2 regions of the Micromonospora sp. NPDC047620 genome follow, and region 2 is predicted to be linked to the other one. Evidence: riboswitches for the same ligand, from Rfam matches in the RefSeq annotation. Region 2 holds a riboswitch; the other holds the start of a gene.

Region 1 (10,871 bases), on a different contig from region 2:
CCAGCGCCAGGTGGATGCCGACCCAGATCAGAGCGAAGCGCAGCAGCAGGAGCAGCCCGACGGCGGCCAGGGCCGCCGGCGCGCCGGCGCGCCACTGCCAGCCGACGGCGAGGCCGCAGGCCAGCATGACGGCGAGGCCGGCGGCAGAGTGCAGCAGGTCGGCGGCGGCCCGGCCGGCGACCACCGCCGAGGGCGCCATCGGCAGGGACCGGAACCGGTCGGTGACGCCGCGGGCGGTGTCGGTGGCCACGGCCGCGTACGTCGACTCGATGCCGAAGGCCATCGTCATGGCGAACATGCCGGGCAGCAGGAACTCCCGGTAGTCGCCGCCGCCGGGCACGCTCATCGCGCCGCCGAAGAGGTAGCCGAACATCAGCACCAGCAGTACGGGAAACAGCAGCCCGACGATCGCCTGCGCGGGTTGCCGGACCCAGTGCGCCAGCGCGCGGCCGGTGAGGGCGACGCCGTCGGCGACAGCCCAGCGCAGGCGGTGCGGCAGCGGGTGGACGGTCACGGTCATGCGGTCACCTTCTCTTCGGCGGGGCGGGCGGCGGGGGAGTCCTCGCCGGTCAGCTTCAGGAACACCTCGTCGAGGGTGGGGCGCCGCAGCGCGATGTCGGCGGCGGTCAGGCCGGCGTCGTCGAGCGCCCGCAGCACGGCGGCCAGCGCGGCGACGCGCCCGGAGACGGGCACGCTGACCCGCAGGGCCACCGGGTCGACGTGCGGCCTCGCCGCGACGGCGGCACCGACGGCCCGCGCCGCCCGGTCCAGTTCGTCGGCGCGGGACAGCACCACGTCGACCCGGTCGCCGCCGAGCGCGACCTTCAGCTCGTCGGGGGTGCCGTCGGCGATCACCCGGCCGGCGTCGACGACCCGGACGCTGTCGGCGAGCTGGTCGGCCTCCTCCAGATACTGGGTGGTCAGCAGCACGGTGGTGCCGTCGGCGACGAGGCCCCGCACGGCGTCCCACACCTGCGCCCGGGCGCGCGGGTCGAGGCCGGTGGTGGGCTCGTCGAGGAACAGCACCGGCGGGTCGAGAACCAGGCTGGCCGCGAGGTCGAGGCGGCGTCGCATCCCGCCGGAGTACGTGCCGGCGGGCCGGTCGGCGGCGTCGGTCAGGTCGAAGCGGGCGAGCAGCTCGGCGGCCCGGGCGCGGGCCCGTGCGCCACCGAGGTGGTGCAGCCGGCCGAAGAGCACGAGGTTCTGCCGGCCGCTGAGCACCTCGTCCACGGCGGCGTGCTGGCCGACCAGCCCGATGCGGGCGCGCACCCGGTCGGGGTGTCGCCGCACGTCGGCGCCGGCCACCCGGGCGGTGCCGGCGTCGGGCCGCAGCAGGGTGGTCAGCACCCGCACCGCGGTGGTCTTGCCCGCGCCGTTGCGCCCGAGCAGCCCGCAGACCGTGCCGGCGGGCACCGTCAGGTCGAGGCCGGCGAGGGCCTCGGTGCCGCCGTAGCGCTTGCGTAGTCCCTCGGCCTCGATGGCCGGCCCGTTCCGGTGCATCCGCACCCCCGTCCGCTCGTTCCGTACGCCGTACCGTACACCATACGGTACGGCGCACGGTAGAGTTCCGGGGCATGACGACCGAGTACAGCGGCACCGGCGACCCCGCGCGCAGCCTCGCCCTGCTCTGGCGCACCCGCGAACGCGCCAGCCGCAAGGGCCGGCCCGACCTGTCCGTGGATCGGATCGTCCGCGCCGCCATCGAGGTCGCCGACGCCGACGGGCTGGCCGCCCTGTCCATGCGCCGGGTCGCCGAACGCCTCGGCGTCGGCACCATGAGCCTCTACACGTACGTCCCCGGCAAGGGTGAACTGCTCGACGTCATGCTCGACACCGTCTACGGCGAGACCGCCCGCCCCGACGACGTGCCCGGCGGCTGGCGCGGCCGCCTCGCACACATCGCCCGCGAGACCTGGGCGCTCTACCTGCGCCACCCCTGGCTGCTCCAGGTCGCCACCACCCGCCCCCCGCTCGGCCCCAACGTGATCGCCCGCTACGAGTACGAACTGCGCGCCGTCGACGGCATCGGCCTGACCGACCTGGAGATGGACGCCGTCGTCACCCTCGTCTCCGGGTACGTCCACGGGGCCGTCCGCAGCGCCGTGGAGGCCGCCCAGGCCGCCGCGCACACCGGCATGACCGAGGAACAGTGGTGGCAGGCCCACGCCCCCTACCTGGAGAAGGCCCTCGACCCTCGCCGCTACCCCCTCGCGGCGCGCGTCGGCAGCGCCGCCGGCCAGGAGTACCAGGCCGCCGGCGACCCCGCCCGCGCGTTCGAGTTCGGCCTGGCCCGCATCCTCGACGGTGTCGAGGTGCTCGTGTCCGCCCGCCCGGGCACCGCCACCGCGGGCGACGACGGATAACCTTGCCGGCATGACGATGCGACCCATCAGGATCATCGGCGACCCCGTGCTGCGCACCCCGAGCGAGCCGGTGACCAGCTTCGACGCCGACCTACGCGCCCTGGTCACCGACCTGATGGACACCCTGCTCGGCGCTCCCGGCCGCGCCGGCGTCGCCGCGCCCCAGATCGGCGTCAACGCGCAGGTGTTCGTCTACGACGCCGACGGCCACCGTGGCCACCTGGTCAACCCGACGCTGGAGCTGTCGGAGGAGTTGCAGGACGACGACGAGGGCTGCCTGTCCGTCCCCGGGCTCTACTTCCCGACCCCCCGGGCGATGCACGCCACCGCCCACGGCTTCGACCAGCACGGCGAGCCGCTGACGATCTCCGGTAGTGGGTTCCTCGCGCGGGCCCTGCAGCACGAGACCGACCATCTGGCCGGCCGCCTGTACGTCGACACGCTGCGCGGGGACACGCGCCGCCGGGCGCTGCGCGAGATGCGCGCCGGCCGCTTCGACTCGCCCAGCCGCCGCGGCTGAACCGCGCACGCGCGGCGACCCGCCGCACGTGAACGGCCTGAGCCGCGGCGGGTCGCCGTGGCTCAGGCGCGTACGCGAACGGCCGCCGGACCCCGACGGGGCCCGGCGGCCGGGACGTCACCCGCGGGGCTCACCCCCGCGCGGCGGCCGTCACTTCGGCGGGGGAGCCACCAGGCACACCGCCGGCGACGAGGCGTTGCCCGCGTCGTCCACGCCGACGATCAGCGCGTCGCCGCGCAACGTCACCTTGTAGTCGATGTCGCCGGTGCCGTCCTTCACCCGCGACTGCGCACCCGGCGCCTGCACCAGCTTGATCTTCGTGCCGGCCGGGAACGGCCCGAACCGCACGCTCGGGTCCGCCGCGTCACCGATGAACACCTGCACGGCCGTGTCCACCACGTCCGTCGACGTCAGCTCGTAGAACCCGTCCGGGTTGTACGAGCCGGGGACGTTGCCGCCGCTGGGGTTGTTCGTCGGCACGCACGCCGTCGCCGGCGGGGTGGTGTCCACCACCCGCATCACGGCGGTGTCGCTGCCGGTGTTGCCGGCCGCGTCGGTGGCCGTGCACGTCACCGTCGTCGCGCCCAGCGAAAACGTCGAGCCGGGCGGCGGCACGCAGGTCGGGGTCAGCGGACCGTCGACGTTGTCGGTCGCCGTCGCCGGGTAGTCGATCACCGCGCCGGCCGGGCTGGTCGCCTCCACCGTCCGGTCGTCGACGACCACGGTCGGCGGGGTGACGTCGTTGACCCGCACGCGGATCTGCTGCGTGAACGCCGGCCCGCCGGACAGGCCGTTGAGCAGGAACTCCACCGTGCAGGTCAGCTCGGCGCCCTGCGCGGCGTCCGCCGCCACCGTGATCGTCTCGGCGAACGGCACGTCGGTGCCCGACTGCTGCGTCCGCGACGCCGCGTCGAAGCCCACCGACAGGCCCGCGTCGCACGACGTCACCGTCGGGGTGACCGTGACGTCCAGGTCCCGCAGGCCCGCCAGGATCGCGGCGGTCACCGTGTCGGGGGAACTGCCCACGAGCTGCCCGCCGGTGGCCGACACCGCCGCCGTGGCCTGCCCGGTCGCGTCCAGGCCGCCACCGCCACCGCTGACGTTCACCGCCAGCAGCCGCGCCTCGTCGGCCTGCAACGCCGCCGTCGCCTGGGCCAGAGTGCGACCGTTGCTCGGGTCGTGGCTCGGCGCGTCACCCACCAGCACCACGATCCGGCTGCTGCCCGACCGGTAGCCGATCGCTCCCTCGGACACCTCGACCAGCGCGTTCACCCACGCCTCCGGGGTGTCCCCGCCGCCGCCGGCGGCCAGCCCGTTCACCGCGTTCTGCAGCGCCGTCGCGTCGTCGGTGAGGTCCTGCCGCACCCGGAACAGCTCCGCGCCGTCGCCGGTGTCCCGGTAGGAGGCCACCGCGAACTGCGCCGACGGCTGCGCCGCGCGCACGTCGGTGATGACCTGCTGCAGGTTGGTCCGTACGTTGGCGATCGCCCCGCCCATGCTGCCGGTCGTGTCGACCAGCAGCACCACGTCGGGCTTCGGCGGGATCGGCGGGGTGGACACCACCTTGCTGACGCCGATCGACGTGCCAGGGTCGGCGTCGCGGTCCACGAGGGCCGGGTTCACCCCGGGCGCCGCCGCCGCAGGTGTCGCCAACGCGGTCACCACCGCCGTCACGCCGGCGAGCAGGCTCACCGTCCGTGTTCGCCGCCAGGGCACTGCTGCTGTTGCCATGCGTTGCTCCTTCAGCTCCGCCGCGCGTCGTACGCGACCTCTGCCGGGAGACGCTAGGGCCGGGACGGGCCCCCGCCGGTCCGACACCAGCACCGCTCAGCGTCGGGTTCCCGACCCCCCTCGTCGGCCGAACATGCAGGTGAAAGGGTTCTCAGGTCGACCCTCCGCCGGTCGTTCGGGCCACGCCGCCGGACGGCGGACGCCGCCCGCTCCGCACGGCGCGAACACGAGGCCGCGCGGTCCGTGGTCGCCGGACGACCGGCCGTCACCGCCCGCAGGCGGTCAACGCATACTCCCCGTAGTCGGCGACCCGGGTGAAGCCCAGCCGCTCGTAGAGCCGCACGGCCGGCCCGTTGTCCGCCTTCACGTTCAGCGTGACGTGCGCGACGCTGGTCAGCAGCCGCCCGCACAGCGCGGCCACCACCGCCGCGGCCAGCCCGCGCCCCCGGGCCCGGGGATGGGTGGTCACGTTGCCCAACGCCGCCACCCGGTACGCCGGCGAGAACACGTGCACCCCGGCGACGGCCACCACCTCGCCGTCCTCGCGGATGCCCACGTACTGGCCGGTGTCCAGCATCCGCGGGTCGAACCAGTTGCCCGGGTAGGCGTCCGCGTACAGCCGGTGCAGCGCCGGCAGGTCCGCGGCGTCCAGCACCACCCCGGCGGGCGGGGTCGCGGCCAGCCGGGCCGGGTCGGTCAGCGCCATCTTGTGGTGCGGGCCTGCCGGCTCCATCCGGTACGCCCCGGCCAGCGCCGGCTCCAGGCCGGGGGACAGGTGCGCCCACAGCCGGGCCGGCAGCATCGGCGCCAGCTCCCGCAGCAGCGCCGCCAGCTCCGCGACCCGCGGCGGCGCCGCGAACGCCAACAGGGTGGGCGGGTCGGCTCCGTGGTACAGCAACGCCACCTCCTCGCCCCGGCGGAACCAGGAGGTGTACGGCCAGAAGAAGTCGTCCAGGTCGCCCAGCTGGTAGGCGTGCAGCACCGGGTCGCGTCCCAGCAGCCCGGCGAGGACGGCCCGGTCGTGTTCGGCGCGCACCGGCATCCGCTGATGATCACACATCCGCTCGGGCGGTCCCACGGCCGGTGAGCCCCGTGGGCGTGGTGGCGCGGGTCAGCAGCCCGTGGGCGGCGCGGCGGGGAGGTTCTCGTCCGCCCAGCGGGCCAGCGCGTCGAGGGCCGGCACCAGCGCGGCGCCCCGCTCGGTCAGCTCGTAGCTCACCCCCAGCGGCGGGCCCTGCCGCACCGTCCGGCTGACCAGCCCGACCCGGACCAGCTCGCCCAGCCGGTCGGACAGGACGGACTCGCTGATCCCGGGCAGGGCGCGACCCAGCTCGGCGAACCCGGCCGGGCCGTCGGCGAGGGTGCCCAGGAGCATGCCGTTCCACCGCTTGCCGAGGAACGCGAAGGCCCGGGTGATGCCCCCGTGGCACGCCCGACGCGCGCCGTCGACCTCCCGTTCGACCGTCATGGTCCCAGGATACGGCGGGGACCGACGGAACCAGGGACTACTAAAAACCTAGCTGCTACTGTCATCGTAGTCAGCCAGTCCGTTTGCATGGAGATACCCCGATGACCGACGTCTTTTCGCCCCTGATCACCCTCGACCCCGAGGCCCAGGCGCAGCTGTTCACCGACGCCCGGACCGCCAACGCCTTCACCGACGAACCCGTCACCGACGAGCAGCTCCAGGCGATCTTCGAACTCGCCAAGTTCCCGCCCACCGCGGTCAACGCCCAGCCCCTGCGCATCCTCTTCGTCGGCCCGGGCGAGGCCCGCACGCGCCTGGTCGCCCACATGAGCGAGGGCAACCAGGCCAAGACCAGCACCGCTCCCATGGTCGCCGTACTCGCCGCCGACACCGACTTCCACGAGTTCATCCCGCAGGTGTTCCCGATCCGACCGCAGCTGCGCGACGACCTCGCCGGCAACCCCGAGGCCCGCGAGAAGATGGCCCGCTTCAACGCCACCCTGCAGATCGGCTACTTCCTGCTCGCCGTCCGCGCCGCCGGCCTCGCCGCCGGCCCCATGGCCGGATTCGACGCCGCCGGCGTCGACCAGGAGTTCTTCACCGACTCCACCTGGAAGAGCCTGCTGGTGGTCAACATCGGCCGGCCCACCGAGAACGCCTGGTTCCCGCGCCTGCCCCGCCTCGGCTACACCGACGTCGTCCGGCACGCCTGACACCACCCACCGGCGCCGAGGCCGGCCGTCGCGCCCCGGGGAAAACGGACAGTCGCAGACACCGGCACCGAAGGCCGGCCTCGCGCACCGCGGTCAGGTCGACGCCACCCACTGGTCGTAGCCGAGCTTGCCCACCAGCGCCAGCACCACCACCAACAGCACGATCCGTACGAAGCCGGAGCCGCGCCGCAGCGCCATCCGCGCCCCGAGCGCGGCTCCGGCGACGTTGCACACCGCCATCGCCGCACCCAGCAGCCACCACACGTGCCCGGTCGCCGCGAACACCACCAACGCCCCCAGGTTCGTGCCCGCGTTCACGATCTTCGCCATCGCCGAACCGTGCACGAAGTCCGCACCCACCAACGCGGTGAACGCCAACACCAGAAACGTCCCCGTGCCCGGCCCGATCAACCCGTCGTACAGAGCGATCCCCACACCCGCCACCGCGACCACCGTGGCCACCCGCCACCGCGTCCGCCGCTCCGGCTGCGCCACCACCCCCAACCGGGGCCGCAGCACCACGAACACCGCCACCGACACCAGCACCGCCAACACCAACGGCCGGTACGCCGACGCCGGCACCGCCCCCGCCAGAGCCGCACCCAACCCGGCGCAACACACCGCCAACCCCGCCGACGGCCCCGCCACCGCCCAGTCGATCTTCGTACGCCGCGCGTACGTTACCGCCGCCGTGGTCGTACCCGCGATCGCCGCCAGCTTGTTCGTTCCCAACGCCGACGCCACCGGCATCCCCGGCGCCGCCACCAACAACGCCGGCAACAGCAACAACCCCCCACCCCCCACCACGGCATCGACCCAACCGGCCATGGCGGCCGCAGCGAGCAGGGTGGTCAGCGACAGGGGGTCCACGGGCCGCCATTCTTCCCACCGCCGCCCGCCCCACGAGACCCCTTGTGGCCAGCCTCACCAGCAGTCACGCCACAAAAGCCCAGTGCCGCTTCACCACCCCCGGCTGTCACGGGCAAGGCTCAGGCCAGCATGTCCTCGACGAGGTCAGCGGCGCGCGGGGTGCCGCCCTCGGCCTGCGTGCCGACGCGAAGCAGTGCCGAGCGGCGGGCGACCTGCGCGGCGGTGACCAGGTCGTTCAGGGCCGCCCGTAGGGTCCCGACGGTAGCTTCGGGGGTGTCGATACGGCGGGCCACGCCCATTCCCACGAGCCGGTCGGTATTCATGAACTGTTCGACGGCCCGCACCACCGTCACCGGCCCCGCCGCCGACGCAACCACACACCCACCGCACCCACCGCCACGAACAGCACCACCGAATACCACAGCACCTTCAACACCCGGCAACCCTCCCACGGCCACGTAGGGTGCAAACGTGCGCCTGGCCACCTTCAACCTGCTGCACGGCCGGTCCCTCACCGACGGCCTCGTCGACCCCGACCGGCTCACCGCCGCCGTCACCGCCCTCGACGCCGACGTCCTCGCCCTGCAGGAAGTCGACCGCGACCAGAGCCGCAGCGGCAAACTCGACCTCACCGCCATCGCCGCCCGCGCCCTCGGCGCCGACGAACACCGCTTCGCCGCCGCCGTCGTCGGCACCCCCGGCGAACAGTTCCGCCCCCTGCGCCACGACGACGACGGACACGGCGAACCCTGCTACGGCGTCGGCCTCGTCACCCGCCACCGCGTCCGCAGCTGGCAGGTCACCCGCCTGCGCCCCGCCCCCGTACGCTCACCCGTCTACGTCCCCGGGCCCGGCGGCGGACTCACCCTCCTGCACGACGAACCCCGCGTCGTCCTCGCCGCCGTCCTCGACACCCCACACGGCCACCTCACCGTCGCCGCCACCCACCTGTCCTTCGTCCCCGGCTGGAACGCCCACCAACTCCGCCAGACCGTCCGCGCCCTACGCACCCTGCCCGCGCCCCGCATCCTCCTCGGCGACCTGAACCTCCCCGCCGGCCCCGCCCGACTCCTCACCGGCTGGCGCCCCCTGGGCCGCCGCCCCACCTACCCCGCGGGGCAACCCCGCGTGCAACTCGACCACATCCTCGCCGACCGCCACGGCATCGACCGGCTCCCGCCCGTCACCGCCGTACACACCCCCCTGTCAGCAATCTCCGACCACCGCCCCCTCCTGGTCGACCTCGGCTGACCGCCTGTGGCAAGCTGAACCCGACGCGACTGGCGGCCAGGGGATGGCAACAACCATCGGGGAGCTCCACGAGCAGAGGTCGACCGCCTGGGCCTCCGCTGACGACAGGAGCACCATGCCCACCGCCCGACTCCTGCCCGGCGCCCCCGTCGCCGAGCGCATCCTCACCGACGTCGCCGCCGGCGTCACCGCCCTACGCGCCGCCGGCATCACCCCCAGCCTCGCCACCATCCTCGTCGGCGACGACGACGCCAGTGCCGGCTACATCCGCATCAAACAGCGCCAGGCCGCCGAACTCGGCTTTGACTCACCCCACATCCACCTGCCCGCCACCGCCACCCAGGCCGACCTGCACCGCGCCATCGCCGACTTCAACACCGCACCCGACGTCCACGGCCTGCTCATCCAACACCCCATCCCCGGCCACCTCGACTACGACCGGGCCCTGCAGACCATGGACCCCGACCTCGACGTCGACGGCATGCACCCGCTCAACATGGGACGACTCGCCCTCGGCCTGCCCGGCCCCCTGCCCTGCACCCCCGCCGGCATCGAAGCCCTGCTCGCCTTCCACGACATCCCCGTCGCCGGCCGCGACGTCGTCATCCTCGGCCGCGGCGCCACCCTCGGCCGCCCCCTCGCCCTGCTGCTCACCCAGAAACGCCCCACCGCCAACGCCGCCGTCACCGTCGTCCACACCGGCGTCCCCAACTGGGCCACCCACACCCGCCGGGCCGACATCCTCATCGCCGCCGCCGGCGTCCCCGGCATCATCCAGCCCGAACACGTCCGCCCCGGCGCCACCGTCATCGGCGGCGGCGTCCGCTACGAAGGACGCCGCCTGCTGCCCGACGTCGACGAGACCTGCGCCGACGTCGCCGGCGCCATCACCCCCCGCGTCGGGGGAGTAGGCCCCACCACCGTCGCCATGCTCTTCCGTAACGCTCTCGACGCCGCCCGCCGCGCCACCGGCCACGCCTGACCCCCGCCGGCCCGGCGGCGAACGCCCTCGACGCCGGGCCGGACACGACGGACCCGTGGTGGACCGGACGCCGCGACCCCGGTCCACCACCCGAGCACCCCCGGGCCGCACCCGGCGCCGGCACCCCGGTTCCCGGATCAGGACGCCGGGGGAGCGGGACGCTCGTCCCGCTCCCCGCAGGCCGCATACACCGGCTCGGTGACCCCGCCGAGACCGGCGAACGCCCGCACGTGCCGGACGATCACGCCCCCTCCCGCGCCGCCGGCGTGATGTCCGCGCTGAAGAAGAACCGGGTCCGCGCCACCTGCGCCGCCACGTCGAACGTGCGCGCCAACCCCGCCAGATGCCCCGCCACCCGGCCCGCCGACCCCCCACCACCGTCCAACAGGTCCAGCACCGCGACATACCGGTCCACCAGGCCGTACGCCGCCAACACCTCCCGCGCCACCACGTACCGCCGCCGCACCGTCGGCTCCACCAGCCCCGCCACCAGCGGCAACACCGCCGTCAACGATGTCGGGAACAACCACCCCGTCACCTGCTCGTGCAACGCCCCCGAGCCGTCCACGCCCCGCAACCCGGCCTCGATCCGCACCGGCACCCCGGCACAACGCCGCCGCACCCACACCGCGTCGGCGAACCCCGCCGACACCCGCGCCCGCAACCACGCCAGCCGCCCCGCCGGATCCAGCAGCCCCCCGTCGCCCCGGAAACACCCCGCGAACACGAACGAGCCCAACACGTCCTCCGGCGACCCCAGGTCCTCCCACGTCACGAACGTGACCTCCAGCAGCACCCCACCCCAGCGGAACTTCCCCAACTTCTCCGCCGGCTCCGACCGCACCACCAGCACGTCCACGTCCGACCACGGCGGCACCACCTCGCCCGCCGCCATACCCAGCACCGACCCGCTGAGCACCGCGCCCTCCACACCCGGCTCCCGCGCCGCGTACGCCCGCACCCACGCCGCCAC
Region 2 (10,871 bases):
CGGGCGCACTGCTCGGCGGTGTTGACGGAGAACAGCATCAGCTCGGCGAAATCGTGGTCGCCGGCGCGCGCCACGTCGTCCACATCCTGGGCCACCCAGTCGGCCTCGGTGGGCATGAGGAAGGAGAGCATCACCCGCACGGGGAGGGCAGCGCCCCGGTACCCGGCCAGGGCGGCGCGGGCGGCAGCGTAGTCTTCGACGCTCGCGGCGGCCAGGTGTGCGCGGACCCGGCGGGCGACCGCGAGCCGCCCGTCGCGGTCGCACCATGCCCCGGTCCTACCCTGCTGCCGGCTGAGCTGGCACTTCTCGCCGTCGCGACATGAGCACCACCCGGTGTGCAGGTCGGCCGACTCGGCCAGGGCGCGGGCGGCGAAGACCACGCCGTCGGTGGCGACCATCCCGTCGGCCAGGGCGCGAAGGCGGTTGGTGTCGTACCAGCCGACCTCGTGGGCCACCGTGACGATGAGCGCGCCCGCGCCGAGCGGCGTCGTGTCGCCGGCCAGGTGGGCGCGCAGCGCCTCGATGACGTCGGGGGCGCCGCCCCGCTCGACGAACCGCTCGACGCCCGCCCGCACCGAGCGCAGCAGCTCCTCGGCGGCGCGCACCGCCTTGGGGCCGCGCGGCAACGCCGTGCCGGGCACCCCGTCGTGGCGGGGCAGGATATTGCGCCGCCAGGCGTCCGGCACCACGAACGTCTCCTCGTCGGGCAGGGCCGAGCCGCTGGCAGGCCCGCTCGCGGTCGCCGTACCGTCCTCGGTGGCGTCGACGGCGGCGGCGCTGGAGGCGGGGGCGGGGGCGGGCGCTTCGGCCGGAGGGACGGCGGGCGAGGCGGGGACGGCGGGCGCGGGGGTGACGGCCGTCCCCGTCGCGGCCGTCTCGGCGTACCCCTTGCGGAGCTTCTCCGCGACCAGCTTGTCGACGTACGTGGCGGCCGCTGCGGCGGAGCCGAGCTCCTTGACCTGCGTCCGGCCGGCCGAGCCGAGGCGTCCATACCGGATGGTCACGGTCGCGTCGTCCCGCTCCACCTGCCAGAACCTGGCCGCGCTGCCACCCACGTACTCGAACGTGCGCACCCTGTCTCCTTGATCACCCGCGTTGTGCGGGGACCATAGCGGGCGCCTCCGACACGGCCGGCGACCGTGTCGGGCTCAGTCTCAGGCGATCAGCATGATGCCCACGGCCATGAGCGGCAGACCGACGAACAGGAAGATCCCGATCCCGGTGAGCACCCGCCCCTCGCCGGCGGCCTCGCGCTCGGGCGCCACACCGAAGGTGGCGCGTGCCCCCATCATGCCGATTCGGCTCAGGGTGAGGTCACCGGTGATCCCGAGCAGCCCACCGACCACCACGAGGGCGATGCCGAAGCGGTAGACGAAGTCGCCGCCGCCCAGGGCGACCCAGATCCCGGCGGCGGCCGCGACCACGACGAGCGCGATCACGAACAGCACAAGTGCTTCCCGCAAACCCCTGACGACCGTCATCGGCGGCTCCATCCCGTGCGACCCGGATGGACATTCTGCCGGTCGGCGGCCGTCCGCGCTGCCCCGTGCGCCGGGCGTACGCGCGATGGCCGGGCGGCTCGTGTCCGGCCGCCCGGCCACCTTCGGCGGAACTCAGCTCATCTCCTCCTGGAGGCGCGACATGAGCATCTTCTTGCCCTGCTCACCCGCCTTGCGGTTGTTCTCCTGCATCTTCCGGAACCAGGTGGCCAGTTCCGTGTCGCCCCGTGACTCCGCGTCGGCGATGTACGTGTCCAGCTTCCAGATGTGCTGCAACGACATCTGCAGGACATGGATCAGGTCGTAGTTCTGATCCTTGACCGGGCTGATCTGTTCCTTGGTCATGGTCGCCACGGGCGTACCTCCCCATCTCGTTGTGCGGTTGAGCCAGCGCTTACCCGGCCTGCTTTCGTTCACGCCCGATGGCGGGGCTACCATGCCGGGGCGGAGGGGGGCGTTCGTGCGCGGACGGACGGGGTACGCCTCGCTGGCGTTGGTGCTTGTCGCCGCCGGCTGCGGGGGCGAGCCGCCGCCGCCCACCGCCGCCGACGTCACCGGTGTCTGGTGCGGCCCGGAACGGGACGTGCTCACGCTCGACGCGGATGGCGGCTTCACCGTCACCGACATCTCCGTCCCGCTGGTCGACGAGGTCCTGTACGACGAGGACTTCGTGGCGGGCTACCGACGGGAGACCGAGCACGGGGGCGCAGTGCCGCGGCACGGCGCCGGCCGGTGGCGCGTCTTCGTGGACCGCGGCGACATGTTCCAGGCCCGGCGCGACCACGTCGTGCTCGACTGGGCGACCTTCGAGTCGATCAGGGTGAGCGAGAAGCTGGAGCTGACGATCGCCGGGGAGGGCACGGGCCTGGTGCTCGGCGTCGAGCGCGTCGGGTCCGGCTTCACCACCCTCTTCGCCCGCTGCCCGGCGGCCTGAGCGTCCCGTCCCCGCCGCCCGCCGGGGACGGTTACCCGGGGCGGGCCCCGGGTAGGGGTTGCCGCATGGCGGAACTGGCAGCGCTCTGGATCGTCCGGCACGGCGAGAGCACGGCGAACGTGGCGGCCACCGAGGCCGAGGCGTCCGGCGCCGAGCTGATCGACCTGGCCCACCGGGACGCGGACGTGCCGTTGAGCCCGACCGGGGAGGAGCAGGCCCGGGCCACCGCGCGCTGGTTGGCCGGGCTGCCCGAGGCCCGCCGGCCCGACGTCGCGGTGGTGTCGCCGTACCTGCGGGCCGTGCAAACCGCCGAGTTGGCCCTGGCCGGCACCGGGATACCGCTCACCCGCGACGAGCGGCTGCGCGACCGGGAACTCGGCATCCTGGACGGGCTGACCGGGTACGGGGCGCGCCGGCGCCACCCGGAGGAGGCGGCGCGCCGGGACCGGCTCGGCAGGTTCTACTACCGGCCGCCGGGCGGCGAGTCCTGGACGGATGTGGCGCTGCGCCTGCGCGCCCTCCTCGGCGACCTGCGCCGCGACCACGAGGGCCGGCGGGCGCTGCTGTTCGGCCACGACGCCCTGGTCTTCCTGACCCGTTACCTGGTGGAGGGGCTCACCGAGGCGGGGCTGATGGCGCTGACCCGGGAGCACGTCGTCGCCAACTGCTCGATCACCGGCTGGTCCGCCGGGGCCGACGGCCGGCTGAGCCCGGACGTGTTCAACGACGTCGGCCACCTGCGGGCCCAGGGCGCCCGGCCGACCAGTGAGGACGAGGTCCATGCCGAACCGGTCTGACCCGCTGGTGACCACCCCCAGGCTGCTGCGGGCCGGGGCCGGGGTGCTCCAGCTCGCCCGGGAGCTGCTCGACGAGATCCCGCACACCGTCGCCACCGTCTGACAATTCCTTGTCTGACCGAACGGCTGTGTGTAACGCCACACTCGGCTCCTACGCTGGTGGGTCGGAGGAGGGCACCCCCGCCCGCCTCCCGCCGGCCGCTCCCCGCCAGGGGGCGTGCCCGGCTGGAAACATCCCCTGGGAGTCTGTGTGAAGAACCTCCGTCGCAAGACACTGGCTGCCGCGTCCGCCGTGACGCTCGGTGTCGGCCTCGCCGTCGCCGGCGGGGTGGCCCCGGCGGCGTCGGCCGCCGGCCCGGACACCACGTTCCTGGTGCTCGCCCCGCAGGGCGCGAAGACCGACAAGGCGGCTGCCCGCGTGGCTGCCGCCAAGGGCACCGTGGTGGCCAGCTACGACCAGATCGGCGTGCTCGTCGTCCGCTCGACCAACCCCGACTTCGTCAGGGACGTGGCGGGGGCGGGCGTCGAGTCGGCGGCGTCCACCGCCGGCCTGGGCACCGCGCTCGACGAGGGCGAGACCCTGGAGGTCTCCGCGGCCGCAGCGGCGAACGCGACCGCTGACCCGACCAAGGAGCCCATGTTCGGTCAGCAGTGGGACATGCCGATGATCGACGTCCCGCAGGCCCACGCCGTCAACGCCGGCAGCGCCAGCGTGGTGGTGGGCGTGCTCGACAGCGGCATCTCCTCCAGCCACCCGGATCTGAAGGACCAGATCGCCAAGGACAAGAGCGCGTCCTGCATCGGCGGTGTCGCGGACACCACCGAGTCCGCCTGGAACCCGACCACCTCCGACCACGGCACGCACGTGGCCGGCACCATCGCCGCCGCCGTCAACGGCGTCGGGGTGACCGGTGTGGCGCCGGGTGTCAAGGTCGCCGCCGTCAAGGTCGTCAACAACGAGCAGTACATCTACCCCGAGGCCGCGCTCTGCGGCTTCATGTGGGCGGCCGACCACGGCATGCAGGTCACCAACAACAGCTACTTCATCGACCCGTGGGAGCTGAACTGCCGCAACGACGCACGTCAGCGTCCGGTGTGGCAGGCCGTGCAGCGGGCCATCCGCTACTCGCAGAGCAAGGGCGTGCTGAACATCGCGTCCGCGGGCAACTCGAACTGGGACCTCGCCCACAAGATCACCGACACCGGCAGCCCGAACAACGGGACGCCCGAGGACCGCGAGGACCTCACCAACTCCTGCCTCGTCCTGCCGGGCGAGGCGCCGGGCGTGGTGACGGTGTCGGCGGTCGCCCCGACCGGCAAGAAGAGCTACTACTCCTCGTACGGCCTGGGCGTCGTGGACGTCACCGCGCCCGGCGGCGACACCCGGTACCGCACCAACGGCGCCAGCTCGACCCCGACCGACGGCATCCTGTCGACCACCTTCAACACGGCGACGAAGACCAACGGCTGGGGTTACAAGCAGGGCACGTCGATGTCGAGCCCGCACGCGGCCGGCGTCGCGGCGCTGGCCCTGTCGGCCCACCCCGGCATGGCGCCGGGCCAGCTGGCGTCCTTCCTGGAGCGGACCGCCGAGTCGGTCCCCTGTGAGGAGGGCGTCTGGGAGCCGCGGCCGGGCTACCCGGCCACCTGCACCGGGGGCGAGCGCAACTCGTTCTACGGCGCCGGCATGGTCAACGCGTACAACGTGGTGAAGTAGCAGCACGGCACGACCCGTGGTGGGGCCCGGCGGTGATCCGCCGGGCCCCACCCGTTTTCGCTGCTCACGGCGGGGGTACGGGAGGGTGCCTCCGACGAGCCGAGGAGGTCAACGGTGTCCACCGATGCCATCGTCCTGTTGAAAGAGGACCACAAGGAGATGCGCCGTCTGTTCAAGGCGTTCCAGGATGCCGAGGAGGGGCCGGCGGCGCAGCGGCAGAAGCTGGTGAGCCAGATCCTGGAGGCCTCACGGTGCACACCTACCTCGACACGAGGTGATCGAAATGTGTAGCGCGCAGACCCCCGGCATTAGCCGTGGGGATAGCGGGTCGATTGTGGGCGGACAGTAGATAGCGGTGGGCTGTATGTTGGCTGGGTGTCCGTAACGGTGCGGTCGAGCAGCGACGTCGTTTTCCAGTGTGCTTTTCATGTGGTGTGGTGCCCGAAGTTTCGGCGCAGGGTGCTCGACGGCCGGGTTGAGGAACGACTCAAGCAGCTCATCCGGGAAGTAGTTGAGGAGCGGGGAGCGTGGCTGGCGGCCTTGGAGGTCATGCCGGACCACGTCCATCTGCTGGTTGAGGTGGACCCGCAGTACGGCGTCCACAGGCTCGTCAAGGCGATCAAGGCACGCACCTCGCGGGTGCTGCGGGACGAGTTCCCGACGCCGCGTTCCCGGCTGCCGACGTTGTGGACCAACTCGTACTTCGTGGCGACCACGGGCGGCGCCCCGCTGGCGGCGATAGAGCGGTACGTCGAGTTGCAGAAGGGCCGCTGAATGCTTGCCGGCCGTCGTTACCTGCTTGCGTTCACCGACGAGCAGGTCGCCTACGCCGAGCAGGTGGGGGCGGCTTGTCGGGCGGTGTGGAACACGGCGTTGGAGCAGCGCCGGGAGTACCGTCGACGGGGCGGGTTCATCGGCTATGTCGAGCAGGCTCGGCAGATGGCCGAAGCGAAGAAGGACCCTCACTGCGCGTGGCTGGCCGACGCCCCGTCGCACACTCTGCAGCAGACATTGCGGGACCTGGACCGGGCCTGCAAGACGCATGGCACGTGGAAGGTGCGGTGGCGGTCGAAGTCGCGCACCGCACCGTCGTTCCGGTTCCCCGACCCCAAACACCTCGCGGTGCGCCGGCTCAATCGGCGGTGGGGTGAGGTGCGCCTGCCGAAGTTCGGTCCGGTGCGGTTCCGCTGGACCCGGCCGGTCGGCGGCACGATCCGCAGCGCCACGGTCAGCCGGTCCGGTGGACGCTGGTATATCTCGTTCTGTGTCGAGGACGGCGTGAGCGAGGCGGCGCCGAACGGCAAGCCGCCGGTCGGAGTCGATCGAGGTGTGGCCGTGGCGATCGCCACCTCCGACGGCGAACTGTGCGACCAGGAGTTCGTCACGCCTGGCGAGGCGGTGAGGCTCACGCGGTTGCAGCAACAGTTGTCCCGGTCGCTGCGGGTTCATGGCCGTAACCGTCGGTCGGGCCGCCGCGACGTGGTGCATGCGCAACTCGGCCGCCTCCACGCCCGTATCCGCGACCGGCGTGCCGACTTCGCCGCGCGGACCGCCGCGCGGCTCGTCCGCCATCACGGCACGGTCGTCGTGGAGGACCTGCGAATCAAGAACATGACCGCCAGCGCCAAAGGCACCACCGAGCAACCCGGGCGTAACGTTCGGCAGAAGGCTGGCCTGAATCGGGCCATCCTCGCCAAGGGCTGGGGCGGGTTGCTGCTCGCTCTGGAGCACGCCGCCCGATATCACGGGGCGCAGGTCGTGAAAGTCGACCCCGCGTACACGTCGCAGACCTGTCACGCCTGCACGCACATCGCCCGGGAGTCCCGCGAGAGCCAAGCGGTCTTCCGGTGCGTCGCCTGCGGGCACCAGGACAACGCCGACGTGAACGCGGCCAAGAACATCCTCGCCGCCGGGCTGGCGGTGACAGGGCGTGGAGACCTCGCCGTTAGGCGGTCTGCGAAGCGCCAACCACCCGAACGGCTCACGGCGTGAAGACGCCTCAGCCACGGGAATCCCCCGGCTCCAGCCGGGGAAGGAGGTCAACGAGAACGTCCTGCACCACGCACGCACGCACCATGCACGTCACGTCGTCGAGGAGGAGCAGGAGTGGTTCCCGAAGGTGCGCGAGGCGCTCGGCCGTAGGCAGCTCCAGGAGATCTGCGAGCGGATGATCGAGCTGCGCGCGGACGCGCCGCGCAAGCCGACCGACCCGAAGGCGATCAAGAAGTCGCTCGACGCCGTCACGGCCTGAGCCGACCGCCTCCGACGGGCCCCGGGTGCGCCGGGGCCCGTCGTCACGCCGGGGGCGCGGGCAGGATCCGCCGCAGCGCCGGCGGTACGGCCCGGGACCGCCACTCCCTCGGGTAGCCCACCGAGACCTCCTCGAACCGCACCCCGTCGTGCCAGGTGGTGCGGGGGATGTGCAGGTGGCCGTAGACCACCGCGGCGGCGTCGAAGCGCAGGTGCCAGTCGGCGGTGGCCTCGGTGCCGCACCACTGGGCGAAGATCGGATAGCGCAGGATCCGGGTCGGCTCGCGCAGCAGCGGCCAGTGGTTGACCAGCACGGTCGGCAGCCCCGGCTCCCGCGCGGCGAGCCGGCGGGCGGTCTCGGCGACCCGGGCGGCGGACCACGCCGACCGGCTCGGGTACGGGTCGGGGTGCAGCAGGAACTCGTCGGTGCAGACGATCCCCGTCCGGTACGCCTCGGCCAGCGCCGCCTCCGGGGTGTCGAACCCCTCCGGGCGCCAGCTGTGGTCGTAGAGCAGGAACAGCGGCGCCACCAGCACCGGCCCGCCCGACCCCCGCCACACCGGGTACGGATCCTCGGGGGTCAGCACGCCGAGGCGTCGGCACAGGTCGACGAGGTGCTGGTAGCGCGCGACCCCGCGCAGCGCCACCGGGTCGGCCGGCGGGGTCCACAGCTCGTGGTTGCCCGGCGCCCAGACCACCCGCGCGAAACGGTCGGCGAGCAGCCCGAGGGCCCACTCGACGTCGGCCACGGTGTCGCCGACGTCCCCGGCGACGATCAGCCAGTCGCCCGGCGACCCCGGGCGCAGCCCCTCCACCACCGCCCGGTTGCCCGGGTGCCCGACGTGCAGGTCGCTGATGGCGAGCAGGCTGCCGCCCCCGCCGTCCTCCCCTGCCATGACCGCGATCCTATGCGCGGCCGGGGACGACCGCGAACCGCGCGGGCCGCGCGCCGATCGATGCACCACACCACAGGTGCGGTGGTCCCCAGGTGGGCCGGGGCACGCCCGGCCGACCCGGTAGGATCGGCGGTGGGCCGTGACTGGCGCGTGGGGATGGAGAACCATCGGGAAGCGGTCCCGTCATGAGGACGCATGCCGAGCGCCTGGGCCTTCCGCACGTCACTGGAGGTCGCATGTCGTCGCCGAACGCCGAATCCACCGCCTTCCGCAGCGCCCTCGAGGTGATCCGCGCCGTCGAGCCGCGGGTGGCCGACGCCATCGGCGCCGAGCTCGCCGACCAGCGCGAGTCGCTCAAGCTCATCGCCAGCGAGAACTACGCCTCTCCGGCCACCCTGCTGGCCATGGGCAACTGGTTCAGCGACAAGTACGCCGAGGGCACCGTCGGCCGCCGCTTCTACGCCGGCTGCCAGAACGTGGACACCGTCGAGGCGCTCGCCGCCGAGCACGCCCGGGAGCTGTTCGGCGCCGCCCACGCGTACGTGCAGCCGCACTCCGGCATCGACGCCAACCTGGTCGCGTTCTGGGCGATCCTGGCCGACCGGGTGGAGTCCCCGGCGCTGAAGAAGGCCCAGGTGCGGCAGGTCAACGACCTCACCGAGGCCGACTGGTTCGCGCTGCGCCGGGAGTTGGGCAACCAGCGGATGCTCGGCATGTCCCTGGACGCCGGCGGCCACCTCACCCACGGTTTCCGCCCGAACATCTCCGGCAAGATGTTCGACCAGCGCAGCTACGGCACCGACCCGGCCACCGGGCTGGTCGACTACGACAGGGTCGCCGAGGCGGCCCGCGAGTTCAAGCCGCTGATCCTGGTCGCCGGCTACTCGGCGTACCCCCGGAAGGTCAACTTCCGGATCATGCGGGAGATCGCCGACTCGGTCGGCGCCACCTTCATGGTCGACATGGCGCACTTCGCCGGCCTGGTCGCCGGCAAGGTCTTCACCGGCGACTTCGACCCGGTGCCGCACGCGCACATCGTCACCACCACCACGCACAAGTCGCTGCGCGGCCCGCGCGGCGGCATGGTGCTCTGCCAGCCCGAGCTGGCCGACCAGGTGGACCGGGGCTGCCCGATGGTGCTCGGCGGCCCACTGCCGCACGTGATGGCCGCCAAGGCCGTCGCCCTGGCCGAGGCCCGCCGCCCCGACTTCGCCGACTACGCCCAGCGGGTCGTCGCCAACGCCCAGGCCCTCGCCGAGGGGCTGCTGCGCCGGGGCGGCAAGCTGGTCACCGGCGGCACCGACAACCACCTGGTGCTCATCGACGTCACCGGCTACGGGCTGACCGGCCGGCAGGCCGAGCAGGCCCTGCTCGACTCGGGCATCGTCACCAACCGCAACTCCGTCCCGCAGGACCCGAACGGCGCCTGGTACACCTCCGGCATCCGCGTCGGCACCCCGGCGCTGACCACCCGGGGGCTGGGCCCGGCGCAGATGGACGAGACGGCCGAGCTGATCCACACCGTGCTCAGCCAGACCCGGCCGGGCGCGAACCCGGACGGCACCCCGTCGAAGGCCAAGTACGTCCTCGACCCGGCCGTCGCCGACCGGGTCGGCAAGCAGGCCAACGACCTGCTCACGGGCTTCCCGCTCTACCCGGCCGTCGACCTCGGCTGACCCGGGCACCCGCTCCGACGCCCCCGCCCGGCCCCGCCGCGCGGGGGCGTCTCCGTCCCGCCCCCGTCCCCGTCCGGCGGTGCGGGGTGGGAGCGTCAGGGGCAGTGGGTGCGGTGGCGGCGGGCGCGGAGGCGGTGCAGGACGTCGGTGCCGCCCCGACCGAAGTGGTCGTGCAGCGCGCGGTAGTCCGCGTACAGCTCGTCGTAGGCGGCCGCCCGGGCCGGGTCGGGGTGCCAGGTCTCGCGGCGGGCGGCGCCCATCGCCGCCGAGGCGGTCGGCACGTCCGGGTACGCCCCGGCGGCGGCCGCCGCGTGGATCGCCGCGCCCAGCGCCGCCGGGTGCGCGGAGTCGACCACGTGCAGCGGCCGGCCGATGACGTCGGCGTAGATCCGCAGCAGCAGCCGGTTGCGGGTCAGCCCGCCGGCCACGGTCAGCTCGTCGACGGCCACCCCGGCGGCGGTGAACGCGTCGACCACCGTCCGGGCGCCGAACGCGGTGGCCTCCAGCAGCGCCCGCCAGATCTCCTCCGGCCGGGTGGCCAGGGTCAGCCCCACCAGCACCCCGCTCAGCTCGTGGTCCATGAGCACCGACCGGTTGCCGCTGTGCCAGTCCAGCGCCAGCAGCCCGTGCCCGCCCACCGGCTGCTCGGCGGCGAGGGCGTCCAGCAGCTCGTACGGGCTCAGCCCGCGGCGGCGCGCCTCCTCGGCGTAGTCGGCCGGCAGGCCGGTGCGGACGTACCAGGCGAAGATGTCCCCGACGCCGCTCTGCCCCGCCTCGTAGCCCCAGGAACCGGTGGTGACGCCGCCGTCGACCACGCCGCAGACCCCGGGCACCTCGTGGTACGCCGCCGCGTTCATGATCAGGCAGGTGGAGGTACCGAGGACGGCGAGCATCCGGCCCGGCTCGACCGCGCGGGCCGCCGCGGCGGTGACGTGCGCGTCGATGGACCCGACCGCGACGGCGGTGCCCACCGGCAGCCCGGTCCACCGGGCCGCCTCGGTGGTCAGCCCGCCCGCCCGGGCGCCCAACGGCGCGAGCGGGCCGTCGATCCGGGGCAGCAGCCCGTCGAGGCGGGGGTGCACGGCGCGCAGGAACTCCGCCG

The links. A riboswitch is a leader RNA that binds a small molecule or an ion and turns the genes downstream of it on or off. The one in region 2 is predicted to bind ZMP and ZTP.
Region 1: another riboswitch for ZMP and ZTP. It lies ahead of ACGF5C_RS24345 (bifunctional 5,10-methylenetetrahydrofolate dehydrogenase/5,10-methenyltetrahydrofolate cyclohydrolase); the one in region 2 lies ahead of ACGF5C_RS09710 (glycine hydroxymethyltransferase).

What each region holds. Positions count from the first base shown of each region.
Region 1 is NZ_JBIDDG010000022.1:54,544-65,414, reverse strand. It holds gene ACGF5C_RS24400 (ABC transporter permease) at 1-520, opposite strand, end outside; gene ACGF5C_RS24395 (ATP-binding cassette domain-containing protein) at 517-1,500, opposite strand; gene ACGF5C_RS24390 (TetR/AcrR family transcriptional regulator) at 1,575-2,363, shown strand; gene def (peptide deformylase) at 2,374-2,883, shown strand; gene ACGF5C_RS24380 (VWA domain-containing protein) at 3,034-4,614, opposite strand; gene ACGF5C_RS24375 (GNAT family N-acetyltransferase) at 4,880-5,656, opposite strand; gene ACGF5C_RS24370 (helix-turn-helix domain-containing protein) at 5,726-6,082, opposite strand; gene ACGF5C_RS24365 (malonic semialdehyde reductase) at 6,184-6,795, shown strand; gene ACGF5C_RS24360 (sulfite exporter TauE/SafE family protein) at 6,889-7,665, opposite strand; gene ACGF5C_RS24355 (hypothetical protein) at 7,785-8,042, opposite strand; gene ACGF5C_RS24350 (endonuclease/exonuclease/phosphatase family protein) at 8,137-8,916, shown strand; ZMP/ZTP riboswitch at 8,932-9,016, shown strand; gene ACGF5C_RS24345 (bifunctional 5,10-methylenetetrahydrofolate dehydrogenase/5,10-methenyltetrahydrofolate cyclohydrolase) at 9,032-9,898, shown strand; gene ACGF5C_RS24340 (hypothetical protein) at 10,140-10,871, opposite strand, start outside.
Region 2 is NZ_JBIDDG010000006.1:238,295-249,165, reverse strand. It holds gene ACGF5C_RS09765 (DUF4132 domain-containing protein) at 1-1,073, opposite strand, end outside; gene ACGF5C_RS09760 (hypothetical protein) at 1,155-1,493, opposite strand; gene ACGF5C_RS09755 (hypothetical protein) at 1,614-1,844, opposite strand; gene ACGF5C_RS09750 (hypothetical protein) at 1,960-2,433, shown strand; gene ACGF5C_RS09745 (histidine phosphatase family protein) at 2,499-3,230, shown strand; gene ACGF5C_RS09740 (S8 family serine peptidase) at 3,481-4,947, shown strand; gene ACGF5C_RS09735 (hypothetical protein) at 5,062-5,238, shown strand; gene tnpA (IS200/IS605 family transposase) at 5,323-5,721, shown strand; gene ACGF5C_RS09725 (RNA-guided endonuclease InsQ/TnpB family protein) at 5,722-6,939, shown strand; gene ACGF5C_RS09720 (hypothetical protein) at 6,878-7,198, shown strand; gene ACGF5C_RS09715 (metallophosphoesterase family protein) at 7,242-8,093, opposite strand; ZMP/ZTP riboswitch at 8,223-8,312, shown strand; gene ACGF5C_RS09710 (glycine hydroxymethyltransferase) at 8,330-9,769, shown strand; gene araB (ribulokinase) at 9,865-10,871, opposite strand, start outside.